2 regions of the Kitasatospora misakiensis genome follow, and region 1 is predicted to be linked to the other one. Evidence: riboswitches for the same ligand, from Rfam matches in the RefSeq annotation. Region 1 holds a riboswitch; the other holds the start of a gene.

Evidence for each region. A riboswitch is a leader RNA that binds a small molecule or an ion and turns the genes downstream of it on or off. The one in region 1 is predicted to bind glycine.
Region 2: linked by a shared signal. The riboswitch ahead of gcvP (aminomethyl-transferring glycine dehydrogenase) and the one ahead of gcvT (glycine cleavage system aminomethyltransferase GcvT) in region 1 are both predicted to bind glycine.

Annotation. Positions count from the first base shown of each region.
Region 1 is NZ_JBHSOF010000019.1:48,773-55,917, forward strand. It holds gene ACFP3U_RS16710 (ABC transporter permease) at 1-481, opposite strand, end outside; gene ACFP3U_RS16715 (enhanced serine sensitivity protein SseB C-terminal domain-containing protein) at 987-1,937, opposite strand; gene ACFP3U_RS16720 (enhanced serine sensitivity protein SseB) at 2,122-2,916, opposite strand; glycine riboswitch at 3,082-3,188, shown strand; gene gcvT (glycine cleavage system aminomethyltransferase GcvT) at 3,406-4,527, shown strand; gene gcvH (glycine cleavage system protein GcvH) at 4,615-4,998, shown strand; gene glyA (serine hydroxymethyltransferase) at 5,082-6,350, shown strand; gene ACFP3U_RS16740 (L-serine ammonia-lyase) at 6,541-7,145, shown strand, end outside.
Region 2 is NZ_JBHSOF010000089.1:10,781-17,925, forward strand. It holds gene ACFP3U_RS35615 (DNA polymerase IV) at 1-1,210, shown strand, start outside; gene ACFP3U_RS35620 (MFS transporter) at 1,370-2,863, opposite strand; gene ACFP3U_RS35625 (PRC and DUF2382 domain-containing protein) at 3,011-4,237, opposite strand; glycine riboswitch at 4,473-4,576, shown strand; gene gcvP (aminomethyl-transferring glycine dehydrogenase) at 4,814-7,145, shown strand, end outside.

The DNA of each region.
Region 1 (7,145 bases):
AGACGTCCATCACCCGGCTGATCAGGGTGTCCACCCAGCCGCCGTAGTAGCCGGCCATGATGCCGAGCACGGTGCCGATGGTGTTGGACAGCACGGTCGCGCCGAAGGCGACCAGCAGGGAGACCCAGGAGCCCTCGATGACGCGGGTCAGCAGGTCGCGGCCCTGCAGCGGGTCGACGCCGAGCGGGTGGTCCCAGCTCATGCCGCCCCAGTCGCCCAGCGGCAGGCCGCCGAGGTCGGCGTCCAGGAGGTCCTGGTGGAGGGCGTCCGGGTCCAGGCCGAAGGCCGATTCGATCGGCTTGGCGAGCAGGGCGAGGAGGATCAGCAGGATCACCACGACGCCGCCGGCGACGGCGGCCTTGTCCCGCTTGAAGCGGGTCCAGGCGATCCGGCCGAGCGAGCGGCCCTCGATCTTCTTGGCCGGGCTCGCGGCGGCGTCTGCCTCCGGTGCGCTGCCGGCGGTCTTGATGGGTGCGGTCATGGTCAGTTCGGTCCCCTCGCCGACGGTGGCCGGCCCACGGGTGCCGGACGCCGGGATCGGCGGCGCGGCTGGTGCGGACGTGCTTGAGTGCGGACGTGCGGAGGTACAGGTGCGGGGTGCTTCTCAGCGGTACGGCGTGCTCAGTGCTGCTGCCACGCGGTACTGCTGCCACGCGGGATGGGCGTCACGTGGGATGGGCGTCACATGGATCATGCGGTCCGCCAGCGCGTTCGCCCTTGTGGGACGCCAACCACGCGCGGCGGGCTGTTGCAGAACTCTCTGCCATCCGAACAGGCTTACGCCAGTCCAAACCACCGACAGATGCCCAACTGTGATCTGTCCGCATGCACCCCTCGCACCATCGGCATATCCCTCTTCACACAGCTGTAACAGCCATGTCAAGGCGGCCGCCACCGATTCGGGAAAATTGTCCGGAAAACGCCGTAACCGGCTCGACATCATGTCAAGCCGGTTACACGGACTTCTCTTCGACGTTTCCCGCAGGTCAGCGACCCGGATAGCCCGGCCAGGGCTGCTGCGGCGGCGGTTGCTGCCCCGGCCAGCCCGGCGCCGGCGGATGCGTGCCGTAGCCGAAGCCCTGCCCCTGGGCCGGCCCCTGCTGCGAGGCGTACGGCGGCGGGGGTACCGGCGGGTAGGGGCCCGTCGGCGGACGACCGTGCCCGGCCGCCTCCCGGTCGTAGAACGGGCGCGCGTTGGCCCGCATCCAGAGCGCCACCGGGTCGAACTCGTCCGCCATCGCCACCGTCGAGACCGCCAGGCCCTCCGGCGCGACCGCGATCGCCCGCTGCATCAGCGCCCGCACGGCCTCCACCGTGGGCGCCGAGCTCTCGTACAGCTCCAGCCCGATCGCGAGGTACGGCTCGCCCACCGACGGCTGGACCCAGGCCCGGCGCAGCGCCCGCACCGCGCGCACCTCGGCCGCCTGCCGCTCCAGCAGCGCGAAGAACGACTGGGCGGCCGGCAGCTGCGGCTCGCTCAGCCGCAACGGCCCGGCCGGCAGCCGGTCCAGCCCCGCCGCGACCCGTCTCAGGTCGGCCCACGGCACACCCACCCCGCCGCCCGGGGCGTGCGGGTTCAGCCAGAGCCCCCAGCGGGTCCGGTACAGCGAGGCCGCGATCTCCCGGCCGGAGATCACCTCGTGCGCCCGCGCCCAGCCGGACGCCGCCAGCTGCTCGGGCGAGGTGACGGCCGGCGCGTAGCCGTGGCCGCTGATCTCCATGTTCCCGTACTGGGCGTCCGCGCTGCCCGGCGTGCCGTGCCACAGCAGCATCCAGACCCGGCCCTCGGCGAGCGCGTTCAGCATCGTCTCGTAGGCCTCGTAGCGCTCCGGCGCCACCTCGCGCAGGGCGCGCTCCAGCGCGCCCGGATCCGGGCGTCCGGTGGGCGCCTGGCCCCAGGGCCCCGGTGCACCGCCAGCTACCGATCCCGCACTCATGCGCCCACCTCGCTGCGCCTCTTCGTTCCTCGTCGTCACCGGCGGCCCGGCGGCCGTCAGCACGCACCCTATGGGGCACCGACGACCGCCGCCACGCCGACGTGCCAGGGTCAGGGCCTGTCCGGGTACCGCTCCCCCGCCCGAGCCCGCTCCGACGGGTGCCGGGCGGGCGGCCGGGGCCGGATCAACCCCGCGCGTAGAAGGGGGCGACCCGGTTCACCAACCAGTCGACCACCGGATCGTCCGCGAGGTCGAGCAGTACGAGGTGGACGCCGCCGGGCAGCGGCGCGGTTCCCAGCGCGCGCCCCAGCGCCTCGTTCACCGCCCCCGGGTCGGCCGGGGCCAGCGGGTCCAGCTGGACGCCGACGAACATCACGGTCGGCTCGCCCTCGACGCTGGCCAGCGCCCGCCGGGCGGTCAGCACCCCCGGCAGCGCCGAAAGTTCGGCGCGGCAGGCGGCCAGGAACAGCTCCGGGTCCTCGCCCGGCACCGGCTCGCGCAGCGCCACCCGGCCGCCGGACGGCGCGTCGGGGGCGGCCTCCCAGCGGTCCTCGCGCGGCCCGCGGCGCAGCTCGGCCACGCCCTCCGGCGGCACCGGGATGCCCACCGGCGCCTCGGGGTTGACGGCGATGCCGACGCCCAGCGGCAGGCCGCGGGCGAACTCCCAGACCGGCGCGACGGCGAACGCCATCCCCGGCACCTGCTGGAGGAACACCTCCTGCGAGGAGAACACCGGGACATAGGGGTCGCCGGCCAGCTCGAAGGTCGGCAGGTCCAGCGCCTGCCCCCGCGGGTCACCGCCGGCCGGCAGCGGGATCCACACCTGGCTGCGCGCCAGCACCTCGATCACCCGCGGGGTCGCGCCCGGGTCGCCGAGCGCGGCGGTGAGCACCTGCTCCAGCTCGTTGGCCGGCCAGGCCCCGCCCGAGGGCGCCGACTCCGGTCCGCCCCAGCCCTGCTGCTCCACCGGGTTCCCCATGCGCCCCTGTACCGCCCTCCGCTCGCCGATCCCCGCAGCCTAGCGGTCGGCGGACGCGGAGGGCCCGGGAGGCGGCCCCCTCTCCCCTGATCCGCGGGGACGTGCCATGATGTGCGCGTCTGCGGTGGCATCCACCCAGGCCCCTTCAACTCCATACCGGCCGCTCGAACCCGCGCGGGAGAGTCCGGAGTGCCCCGTCCTGGCGGCACAGCCGGCGCCGAAGGAGCAAGTCCTCCCCGGAATCTCTCAGGCCCCCCTACCGCACGGGCTAGGCAGATCTGGAAAGCGGTGCACGGCCCTGCCGTCCACCCACCCACGGTGCAAGCCGCCATGCTGTCCCTTGCAGGGCAGTGGACGGTGAAGCTCTCAGGTCCGACGACAGATGGGGAGACCCAGCCGCCGCATGCCCGCGCGCAGGGTCCGCCGCCCCCTGCAGGGCCGGTCCCGGCGCGCGCACCCCTGAGTGCCCCGACCGAGGAGTTCCTGGCCATGTCGTCCCTCCGCCTCACCGCGCTCGACGCGCTGCACCGCGCCCTCGGCGCCACCATGACCGACTTCGCCGGCTGGGACATGCCGCTGCGCTACGGCAGCGAGCGCGAGGAGCACCTCGCCGTCCGCACCAAGGCCGGCCTGTTCGACCTGTCCCACATGGGCGAGATCACCATCACCGGCCCGCAGGCCGGCGAGATGCTGGACCACGCCCTGGTCGGCTTCGTCTCCGCGCTCGGCGTGCTGCGCGCCCGCTACACCATGATCTGCGCCGAGGACGGCGGCATCCTGGACGACCTGATCGTCTACCGCCTGCGCGAGGACGCCTTCCTGGTCGTCGCCAACGCCTCCAACGCCCAGCTGGTGCTGGACGAGCTGATCGCCCGCGCCAAGGGCTACAACGCCGTCGTCTCCGACGACCGCGACGCCTACGCGCTGATCGCCGTCCAGGGCCCGGAGTCCACCGCGATCCTGGCCGACACCACCGAGGCCGACCTGCCCGGCCTGAAGTACTACGCGATCCTCCCCGCCCAGGTGGCCGGCCGCGACGTGCTGCTCGCCCGCACCGGCTACACCGGCGAGGACGGCTTCGAGATCTTCTGCAGCCCGGGCGACGCCGAGCGGATCTGGCAGGCGCTGACCGGGGCCGGCGCCGACCGCGGTCTGATCCCGTGCGGCCTGTCCTGCCGCGACACGCTGCGCCTGGAGGCCGGCATGCCGCTGTACGGGCACGAGCTGTCCACCGACCTGACCCCGTTCGACGCCGGACTCGGCCGGGTCGTCCGCTTCGACAAGACCACCAACGAGGGCGCCTTCATCGGCCGCAAGGCCCTGGAGCGGGCCGCCGCCGAGGCCGACGCCAACCCGCCGCGGGTGCTGGTCGGCCTGGTCTCCGAGGGCAAGCGGGTGCCGCGCGCCGAGTACACCGTGGTCTCCCCGGACGGCGCGCCGATCGGCCGGATCACCTCCGGCGCGCCCTCCCCCACCCTGGAGAAGCCGATCGCGATGGCCTACGTGGACGCGGCCCACGCCGCCCCCGGCACCACCGTCGCGGTGGACGTGCGCGGCAAGCACGAGCCGGTCCAGGTCGTCGCGCTGCCGTTCTACAAGCGGGCCCGCTGAGGCTCCGTCCCACCTGTCCCCCCGCGAGGCACGTCCGCGCCCCGGGCCGCTTCGCCGTACCCGCTTCCCATCCTGGAGAATGACGCCATGAGCAACCCCGAGCACCTGCAGTACACCGAGGAGCACGAGTGGCTGACCACCGCCGAGGCCGGTGAGGTCGCCACGGTCGGCATCACCAAGCACGCCGCCGACGCGCTCGGTGACATCGTCTACGTGGACCTCCCCGAGGTGGGCGCGACGGTGACCGCCGGCGAGACCTGCGGCGAGCTGGAGTCCACCAAGTCGGTCAGCGACCTGTACTCGCCGGCGACCGGCGAGGTCGTCGAGGTCAACGAGGCCGTCAAGGACGACAACAGCCTGGTCAACGGCGAGCCCTTCGAGGGCGGTTGGCTCTTCAAGGTCCGCGTCGAGTCGACCGGTCCGCTGCTGAGCGCCGACGAGTACACCAAGATCACCAACCCCTCGGCCTGAGTCTCCCGACGGGGCGGCCACCCGCCGCGGCCGCCCCGTCGCCCCGCCGGCCTCCTCCCTCTCACTCCCGGGAAGACCCCACCATGACGGTTCTGAACCAGTCCCTGCACGCCCTCGACCCGGAGATCGCCGCCGCGGTCGACGCCGAGCTGCACCGCCAGCAGACCACCCTGGAGATGATCGCCTCCGAGAACTTCGCCCCGGTGGCGGTCATGGAGGCCCAGGGCTCGGTGCTGACCAACAAGTACGCCGAGGGCTACCCCGGCCGCCGCTACTACGGCGGCTGCGAGCACGTCGACGTCGTCGAGCAGATCGCGATCGACCGGATCAAGGCCCTGTTCGGCGCCGAGCACGCCAACGTCCAGCCGCACTCGGGCGCGCAGGCCAACGCCGCCGCGATGTTCGCGCTGATCAAGCCGGGCGACACCATCCTGGGCCTGAACCTCGCCCACGGCGGCCACCTGACCCACGGCATGAAGATCAACTTCTCCGGGAAGCTCTACAACGTGGTGCCGTACCACGTCGACGACAAGACCGGCCAGGTCGACATGGCCGAGGTCGAGCGCCTCGCCAAGGAGCACCGGCCGCAGCTGATCATCGCCGGCTGGTCCGCCTACCCGCGCCAGCTCGACTTCGCCGAGTTCCGCCGGATCGCCGACGAGACCGGCGCGCTGCTGATGGTCGACATGGCCCACTTCGCCGGCCTGGTCGCCGCAGGCCTGCACCCCAACCCGGTGCCGTTCGCGGACGTGGTCACCACCACCACCCACAAGACCCTGGGCGGCCCGCGCGGCGGCGTCATCCTCTCCAAGGCCGAGCACGCCAAGAAGATCAACTCCGCGGTCTTCCCCGGCCAGCAGGGCGGCCCGCTGGAGCACGTCATCGCCGGCAAGGCCGTCGCCTTCAAGGTCGCCGCCTCGGAGGAGTTCAAGGAGCGCCAGCAGCGCACCCTGGACGGCGCCCGGATCCTCGCCGAGCGCCTGCTCCAGGCCGACGTCACCGAGGCCGGCGTCTCGGTGCTGTCCGGCGGCACCGACGTCCACCTCGTCCTGGTCGACCTGCGCAACAGCCAGCTGGACGGCCAGCAGGCCGAGGACCGCCTGCACGAGGTCGGCATCACGGTCAACCGCAACGCCGTCCCGAACGACCCGCGCCCGCCGATGGTCACCTCCGGCCTGCGGATCGGCACCCCGGCGCTCGCCACCCGCGGCTTCCTGGCCGAGGACTTCCGCGAGGTCGCCGACATCATCGCCGAGGCCCTGAAGCCGGCCTTCGACGAGACCGTCGCCGAAGGCCTGAAGGCCCGGGTCACCGCCCTGGCCGAGAAGTACCCGCTGTACCCGAACCTGTAGGTCCCTCCTGTTCGACCACGGGTGACCGGGCTCACGCCGCCCTGACACCGGGGATTCCGGGGCACCGCGCACACTGGAAGGTGCGCGCGGTGCCCCGACCCGTGTCGGCCGCCCGACCCACCACCTCCGCCACTGCCGTCCCTCCCTCCCCGCCGGCACCACCCACGAGACCAGACAAGGACGTCACTCCGTGGCCATCAGCGTCTTCGACCTCTTCTCCATCGGCATCGGCCCGTCCAGCTCCCACACCGTCGGCCCGATGCGCGCCGCCCGGATGTTCGCCCGCCGCCTGAAGTCGGAGGGCCTGCTGACCGAGGTGACGGCCGTCCGCGCCGAGCTGTTCGGCTCACTGGGCGCCACCGGCCACGGCCACGGCACCCCGAGGGCGGTGCTGCTGGGCCTGGAGAACAACTCCCCGCGCACCGTCGACGTCGACCAGGCCGACCGGGACGTCGAGCGGATCACCGCCGAGAAGCGGCTCCAGCTGGTCGGCAGCCACGCCATCGACTTCGACCCCGACACCCAGCTGGTGCTGCACCGGCGGCGCTCGCTGCCGTACCACGCCAACGGCATGACCCTCTGGGCCTACCGGGCCGACGGCTCCACCGTGCTGGAGAAGACCTACTACTCGGTCGGCGGCGGCTTCGTCGTCGACGAGGACGCGATCGGCGCGGAGCGGGTCAAGCCCGACGACACCGTGCTGAAGTACCCCTTCCGCACCGGTGACGAACTGCTCCGGCTCAGCCGGGAGACCGGCCTGTCCATCTCCGGCCTGATGCTGGAGAACGAGAAGGC
Region 2 (7,145 bases), on a different contig from region 1:
GACCGGTCGGTTCGAGGCGTACCGGCAGGTGAGCGAGGTGGTGATGGGGCTGCTGCGGGAGCTCTCGCCGCTGGTGCAGCCGCTGAGCCTGGACGAGGCCTTCGTCGATCTGGAGGCCGGTCCGTACGGCCCGGTGCTGGCCGAGGCGGAGCACGGTACGGGGGAGCGGCTGGTGCTTGCGCTGGCCGAGGACCTGCGCGCGGACATCCGGCAGCGCACCGGGCTGACCGCCTCGGTCGGGGCGGCCGGGTCGAAGCTGATGGCCAAGATCGCCTCCGAGCAGGCCAAGCCGGACGGGCTGGTGCTGGTCGAGCCGGGCCAGGAGCGCGCGGTGCTGGGGCCGATGCCGGTGCGGGCGCTGCCCGGGATCGGTCCGGCCACCGAGCAGGTGCTGCGCCGCGCCGGGCTGAACACGGTGGCCGAGCTCGCCGAGGCGGGCGAGGCGGAACTGGTGCAGCTGCTGGGGAAGGCGCACGGAGTCGGCGTCCACGCCATGTCCATAGGACTGGACGACCGGCCGGTGGTCGCGGACCAGGACGCCAAGTCCGTCTCGGTGGAGGACACCTTCGAGGTGGACCTGGCCGACCGGGACCGGGTGCTGCGCGAGGTGGAGGCGCTGGCGCTGCGCTGTGTGCGGCGGTTGCGCGGAGCCGGGCGCTCGGGGCGGACGGTGGTGCTGAAGGTCCGGCGGTTCGACTTCTCGACGCTGACCCGTTCGGAGACGCTGCGCGGGCCGACGGACGACGAGACGGTGGTGGTCGAGACGGCGCGCCGGCTGGCCTCGCAGGTGGACATCACCGGCGGGGTGCGGCTGCTGGGCGTCGGGGTGGCGCAGCTGGCCGACTACACCCAGGAGGACCTGTTCGCCCAGGCCGTCCGGGAGGAGGCGGCCGCCGCGGCCGAGGCCGGGGCGGAGGAGGAGCCGCAGGCGGTGGAGGAGGAAGCGGTGCCGGTGCGCCGCTGGCTGCCGGGGCAGGACGTGCGACACGCGGAGCACGGGCCGGGGTGGGTGCAGGGCAGCGGGGTGGGCCGGGTGACGGTCCGCTTCGAGACGCCGTGGAGCAAGCCGGGCCGGGTACGGACCTTCCGGATCGACGATCCGGCGCTGGAGCCGGCCCGGCCGCTGCCGCTGCGCCCGGGGTGGCCCGGGAGCGAGGACGGGGACGAGGACGGCGGGGATGGTAGCGGGGACGGTGGGGAGGAGGGCTGAGCGGCGGAGCCGGTCCGGAAACGCGAAGCGGCCCCACCCGGCAGGGGGGCCGGGTGGGGCCGCTTCGCGTTTCCGGGCCTCGGACGGTCGCGATGCCCTCGGCGACCGTCCGGGTCCGGTCCCCGCGCCCTGTCCCTGGGCGCGGGGCGGGACGCCTCGTCAGGCGTCGGTCTTCACCGGCTGCTGGCCGGAGGTCAGGTCCGCCACCTGGTTGCCGCCGGCGGCCACCGTGGTGGTCGGCTTGACGGAGCGGATCAGGAACGGGACGGCGCCGGCCACGACGCAGACCACGGCGGCGGTCCAGAACGCGTGCTTGTAGGCGTCCAGGGTGGGCAGCGAGATCGGGATCGGCAGCTTCAGGGTGTCGCCGGTGAGGATGGCGGCCATGACGGCGGTGCCGATCGCGCCGCCGACGGTGCGCAGCACGGCGTTCATGCCGTTGGCGATGCCGCTCTGCTCGACCGGGACGGCGCCGTTGATGTAGGCGGGCATCGCCGAGAAGGCGAGGCCGATGCCGAGGCCGAAGATCGCCGAGGAGAGGTAGATGTCGCCCTCGTGGCTGTGCCGCAGGGCCAGGTAGGCCATCGAGACGGCGCCGAGGACGCCACCGAGGACCAGCGGCAGACGCGGGCCGCGGCGGGCGATCAGCATGGCGCCGACCGGGGCGGCGATCATCGAGCCGAGGGCCGACGGCAGCAGCATCACACCGGCGTGCAGCACGGTGGCGGTGAAGCCGTAGTGGGTGAACTTCTCCGGGGTCTGGGCGAAGTTGCTGATCACCATGAACGAGCCGTACATGCCGAAGCCGATGAGCAGGCCGGCCAGGTTGGTGAAGGCGACGGCCGGGCGGGACATCATCTTCATGTCGACCAGTGGGTGGGCGACCTTGACCTCGATGACGCCCCAGACGAGGGCGATCACGGCGGCGACGGCGAACAGGCCGAGCGTCTTGGTGGAGGTCCAGCCCCAGGTGTTGCCCTGGCTGACCGCGACCAGCAGGGCGGAGAGCCAGCCGGCCAGGGTGATGGCGCCGAGCGGGTCGGCGCCGCCCTCCTTGTCGGTGACCGGGTCGGTGGGCACCCGGAGGGCGACCAGGGCGACCGCGATGAGACCGAAGAACAGGCCCATCCAGAAGATCGACTTGTAGCTCCAGTGCTCCAGCAGCAGGCCGGTGGCGACCAGGCCTAGGCCGGAACCGACACCCATCGAGGCGCTGATGGCGGCGACGCCGCCGGTCACCTTCTGCTTGGGCAGCTCGTCGCGGACGATGCTGATCGCCAGCGGGAGCACGCCACCGCCGGCGCCCTGGAGGACTCGGGCGACGACCAGCCAGGTGAAGGAGTGGGTGGAGACCGCGAGCGCGGAGCCCGCGACCAGGCCGCCGAGCGAGATCAGCAGCATCGGCTTGCGGCCGCGCAGGTCGCCGAAGCGGCCGAGCAGCGGGGTCAGCACGGCGGCGGACAGCAGGTTGGCCGTCATCAGCCAGGTGATGCTGGAGCCGGAGACGCTCAGCTCCTTCGCGAGCGAGGGCAGGATCGGGACGACCGCGGTCTGCACCACGCTGAACGACAGCATCGCCAGGATGAGGGCCGGCAGGACCCGTGCGCTGCTCGGCTTCTGGGTCGCGGTGGTGGGCTGTGGTGCCTCACTCACGGTTGTTTCCTCCCGTACATAGTGAATGAACTCAACTAACCATGCAGGGAGATACTTCAGTGTGTCAAATATTCATTGGTTAAGCCTTGGTAAAAAGGAAGGACCCCGGCCGTGAGCGGCCGAGGTCCTCCGGGAGACCCGACCGGGTCAGCCGAGCGGCCGCAGCGGGGCCGGGCGGGCCTGGTCCTCCGCGGCGGGCGGGTGCGCGGCCTGGCGGGCCGGACCGTGGGCGGCGGCCGGGGCCGGGGTCGACGCCGCCGCGGTGTTGTCGTGGACCTCGACGTGCTCGCGACGCAGCTCGTCCCGGACCACCTCCTCGGCGGTGTACCGCTCGACGACCAGCCGGACCCGCTCGATCGGCGCCAGGTACTTGCGGACCACCGGGCGCTCCTCGCGCAGGGTGACCTCCTCCACCGCCTCGGCGATCTCCTTGTCGCTGAGCGAGGCCCGCTCCGCGTCGCCGACCGGGATCCGCTCGACCCGGACCCGCTCGCGGACCACCGGCACCCGCCGCTCCACCGGCTCGCTGGTGACGTACTTGCGCAGCTTGGCGGTGCCCAGCACGTGCCATTCGGTGGTGATGTCCAGGCGCTCCTCGCGGCAGGTGATCTCCACCGGAGCGCTGGGGGCGGACGCGGCGGCGCCGGGCTCCGGGTGCGCGGTGCCCGAGGCGGGAGCGGCCGTCGAGGTGCCGGGCGCGGACGCCGGCGCCGGAGGGTGCGGCCGCGGCTCGGCGGACGGCTGCGGTGCGGTGGGCGTCGCGGTGGTGGGCAGGGGAGTGGCGAGGGTCCGCACGGGGGCCTCCGGGGCAGGGTCGGACGGCTTGCCGGGGTCGGCGGCCGGGCTGGGGACGGTAGTGGGGGACTGGTGGAGGCCGAGCGGCTTGGCCGGGTGCGCGGTGCCGGTGCCGTTGGCGGCGCCATTGGCGGTGCCGTGCGCGGCGGCCGCGCCCACCGCGGCCGTGCCGGCCACCGCCGTGGTGTCGTGGTCGGCGGTGGTGCCGAAGTCGAGGTCGGCCGGCTCCGAACCGGAGCCGTCACCCGCCGACGGCCGGCCGTCCACCGGGGTGTCCAGCCCGTAGTAGCGGTAGAGCTGGAGCTCCTGGGCGGGTGACAGGTGCTGGCCCACGCCGAAGTCCGGTGAGTCCTTCACCAGGGACTTGTCGTACGGCACCCGCAGCTCGTCGCCGGAGAACTCGCTCGTGGTCAGGGGGACGAAGGCGTCCCGGCCGAAGATGCCGGTCCGCACGGCCGCCCATTCGGGCCGGCCGGTGGCGTCGTCGAGATACACCTCGTCGATGGTGCCGATCTTGTCCCCGTTGCGGTCGACCGCCTTGTGGCCGATGAGGTCCCGGGGGTCGATGTCGGTCTGCACTCTTTCCTCCAGTGCGGTGATCCTGCGGAACGCCCGCAGAACGGCGGCCGGCCCGCCCGTCCCGTCCGCCACTTCACACCAAAAGGCATGAACCGGACGGGCGCGACCGGGACGGGGCCGGACGGGTCCGGCGCTGCGCCGTCCGGGTCGACCCGGACGACCGGGGCGGCGCCGCGAAGTGACCGGACACACCCGTGATCGCCGGGGCTCCCGCTGGTACCCTGGGCGCGACCGCCGAGCCCGCGCGGGAGAGTCCCCGGCAGTGGAAACGGCTGGTCGGGGCGCCGAAGGAGCAACTCCTCCCCGGAATCTCTCAGGCATCCGTACCGTGCGGGATAGGTCACTCTGGAAAGCAGGGCAGGACCGCCGGCGAGGGAGCCGACGGCCACCACCCTCACCGACGGTGCAAGCCGGCGGGGCGTCCCACGGCGCCCCGTGCGGGCGAAGCTCTCAGGTCCCGATGACAGAGGGGGAGGCCTGTCGGGTTCGTCCGACCGGGTCCTCCGCTGTCCGCAGCGGCGAGGGCGCCCGGCGTGCGCACCCCCGCCGGTCCGTGACCAGGAGGCCTCGACCACCATGAACGCCCAGCCGAACTCGGGACGCCCCACCACCCCCGCGACCCTCACCGAGCTCGAACAGGTCAGCCCCTTCGAGAACCGCCACATCGGCCCCGACGCCGCCGCGCAGGAGAAGATGCTGGCGCACGTCGGCTACGGCTCGCTGGACGAGCTGGCCGTCGCGGCCGTCCCCGAGGCGATCCGCTCGATCACCGCGCTGGACCTGCCCGCCGGCCGCTCGGAGGCGCAGGTCCTGGCCGAGCTGCGCGAGCTGGCCGACCGCAACTCCGTCCTCCGGTCGATGATCGGCCTGGGCTACTACGGCACCTTCACCCCGCCGGTGATCCTGCGCAACGTCATGGAGAACCCGGCCTGGTACACCGCGTACACCCCGTACCAGCCGGAGATCTCGCAGGGCCGCCTGGAGGCGCTGCTCAACTTCCAGACCCTGGTCTCCGACCTGACCGGCCTGCCCACCTCCGGCTCCTCCCTGCTGGACGAGGGCACCGCGGCCGCCGAGGCGATGGCCCTGGCCCGCCGCGTCACCAAGGTCAAGGGCGGTGTCTTCCTGGTCGACGCCGAGACCCTGCCGCAGACCGTCGCGGTGATCAACACCCGCGCCGTGCCGACCGGTGTCGAGGTCGTCGTCGCCGACCTGTCCGCGGGCATCCCGGCCGAGATCGCCGAGCGCGGCGTCTTCGGCGTGCTGCTCCAGTACCCCGGCGCCACCGGTGTGGTCCGCGACCTCGCCCCGGTGATCGAGCAGGCCCACGGCCTGGGCGCGATCGTCGCCGTCGCCGCCGACCTGCTCGCGCTCACCCTGCTGAAGTCCCCGGGCTCGCTCGGCGCCGACATCGCCTGCGGCACCTCGCAGCGCTTCGGCGTGCCGATGGGCTTCGGCGGCCCGCACGCCGGCTACCTCGCGGTGCGCGCCGAGTACGCCCGCTCGCTGCCCGGCCGCCTGGTCGGCGTCTCCGTCGACGCCGACGGCAACCGCGCCTACCGCCTGGCCCTGCAGACCCGCGAGCAGCACATCCGCCGCGAGAAGGCCACCAGCAACATCTGCACCGCCCAGGTGCTGCTCGCCGTGATGGCCTCGATGTACGCCGTCTACCACGGCCCGGACGGCCTGGCCGACATCGCCCGCCGCACCCACCGCTACGCCGCCGCGCTGGCCGCGGGCCTGCGGGCCGGCGGCGTCGAGCTGCTGCACGGCGAGTTCTTCGACACCGTCACCGCGGTCGTCCCGGGCCGCGCCGCCGAGATCGCCGCCGCCGCCCGCGCCAACGGCATCAACGTCTTCCAGGACGGCGAGGACCGGATCTCGGTCTCCACCGACGAGACCACCACCCGCGAGGACCTGGCCGGCGTCTGGGCCGCGTTCGGCGTCGAGGCCGGCGAGGTGGCCGAGACCGCCGACACGCTGCCCGCCGCGCTGCTGCGCGAGGACGAGTACCTGACCCACCCGGTCTTCCACAGCCACCGCTCGGAGACCGCCATGCTGCGCTACCTGCGCCGCCTGTCGGACCGGGACTACGCGCTGGACCGCGGCATGATCCCGCTGGGCTCCTGCACCATGAAGCTCAACGCGACCACCGAGATGGAGTCGGTGACCTGGCCGGAGTTCGGCCAGCTGCACCCCTTCGCGCCGGTCGACCAGGCCGCGGGCTTCCTCACCCTGATCCGCGGGCTGGAGCAGCAGCTGGTCGAGGTGACCGGCTACGACGCCGTCTCCCTCCAGCCGAACGCCGGCTCCCAGGGCGAGCTGGCCGGTCTGCTGGCCGTCCGCGCCTACCACCACGCCAACGGCGACACCCAGCGTGACGTCTGCCTCATCCCGTCCTCCGCGCACGGCACCAACGCCGCCTCCGCGGTCATGGCCGGCATGCGCGTGGTCGTGGTCAAGACCCTGGTCGACGGTGACGTCGACGTCGAGGACCTCAAGGCCAAGATCGAGCAGCACCGCGACAGCCTCTCCGTGCTGATGGTCACCTACCCGTCCACCCACGGCGTGTACGAGACCCAGATCACCGAGATCTGCGGCCTGGTGCACGAGGCCGGCGGCCAGGTCTACGTCGACGGCGCCAACCTGAACGCCCTGGTCGGCCTCGCCAAGCCGGGCAAGTTCGGCGCGGACGTCTCGCACCTGAACCTGCACAAGACCTTCTGCATCCCGCACGGCGGCGGCGGCCCGGGCGTCGGCCCGGTCGCGGTGCGCGAGCACCTCGCGCCGTACCTGCCCAACCACCCGCTGCAGGCGGAGGCCGGCCCGGCCACCGGTGTCGGCCCGATCTCGGCCGCCCCGTGGGGCTCGGCGGGCATCCTGCCGATCTCCTGGTCGTACGTCCGGC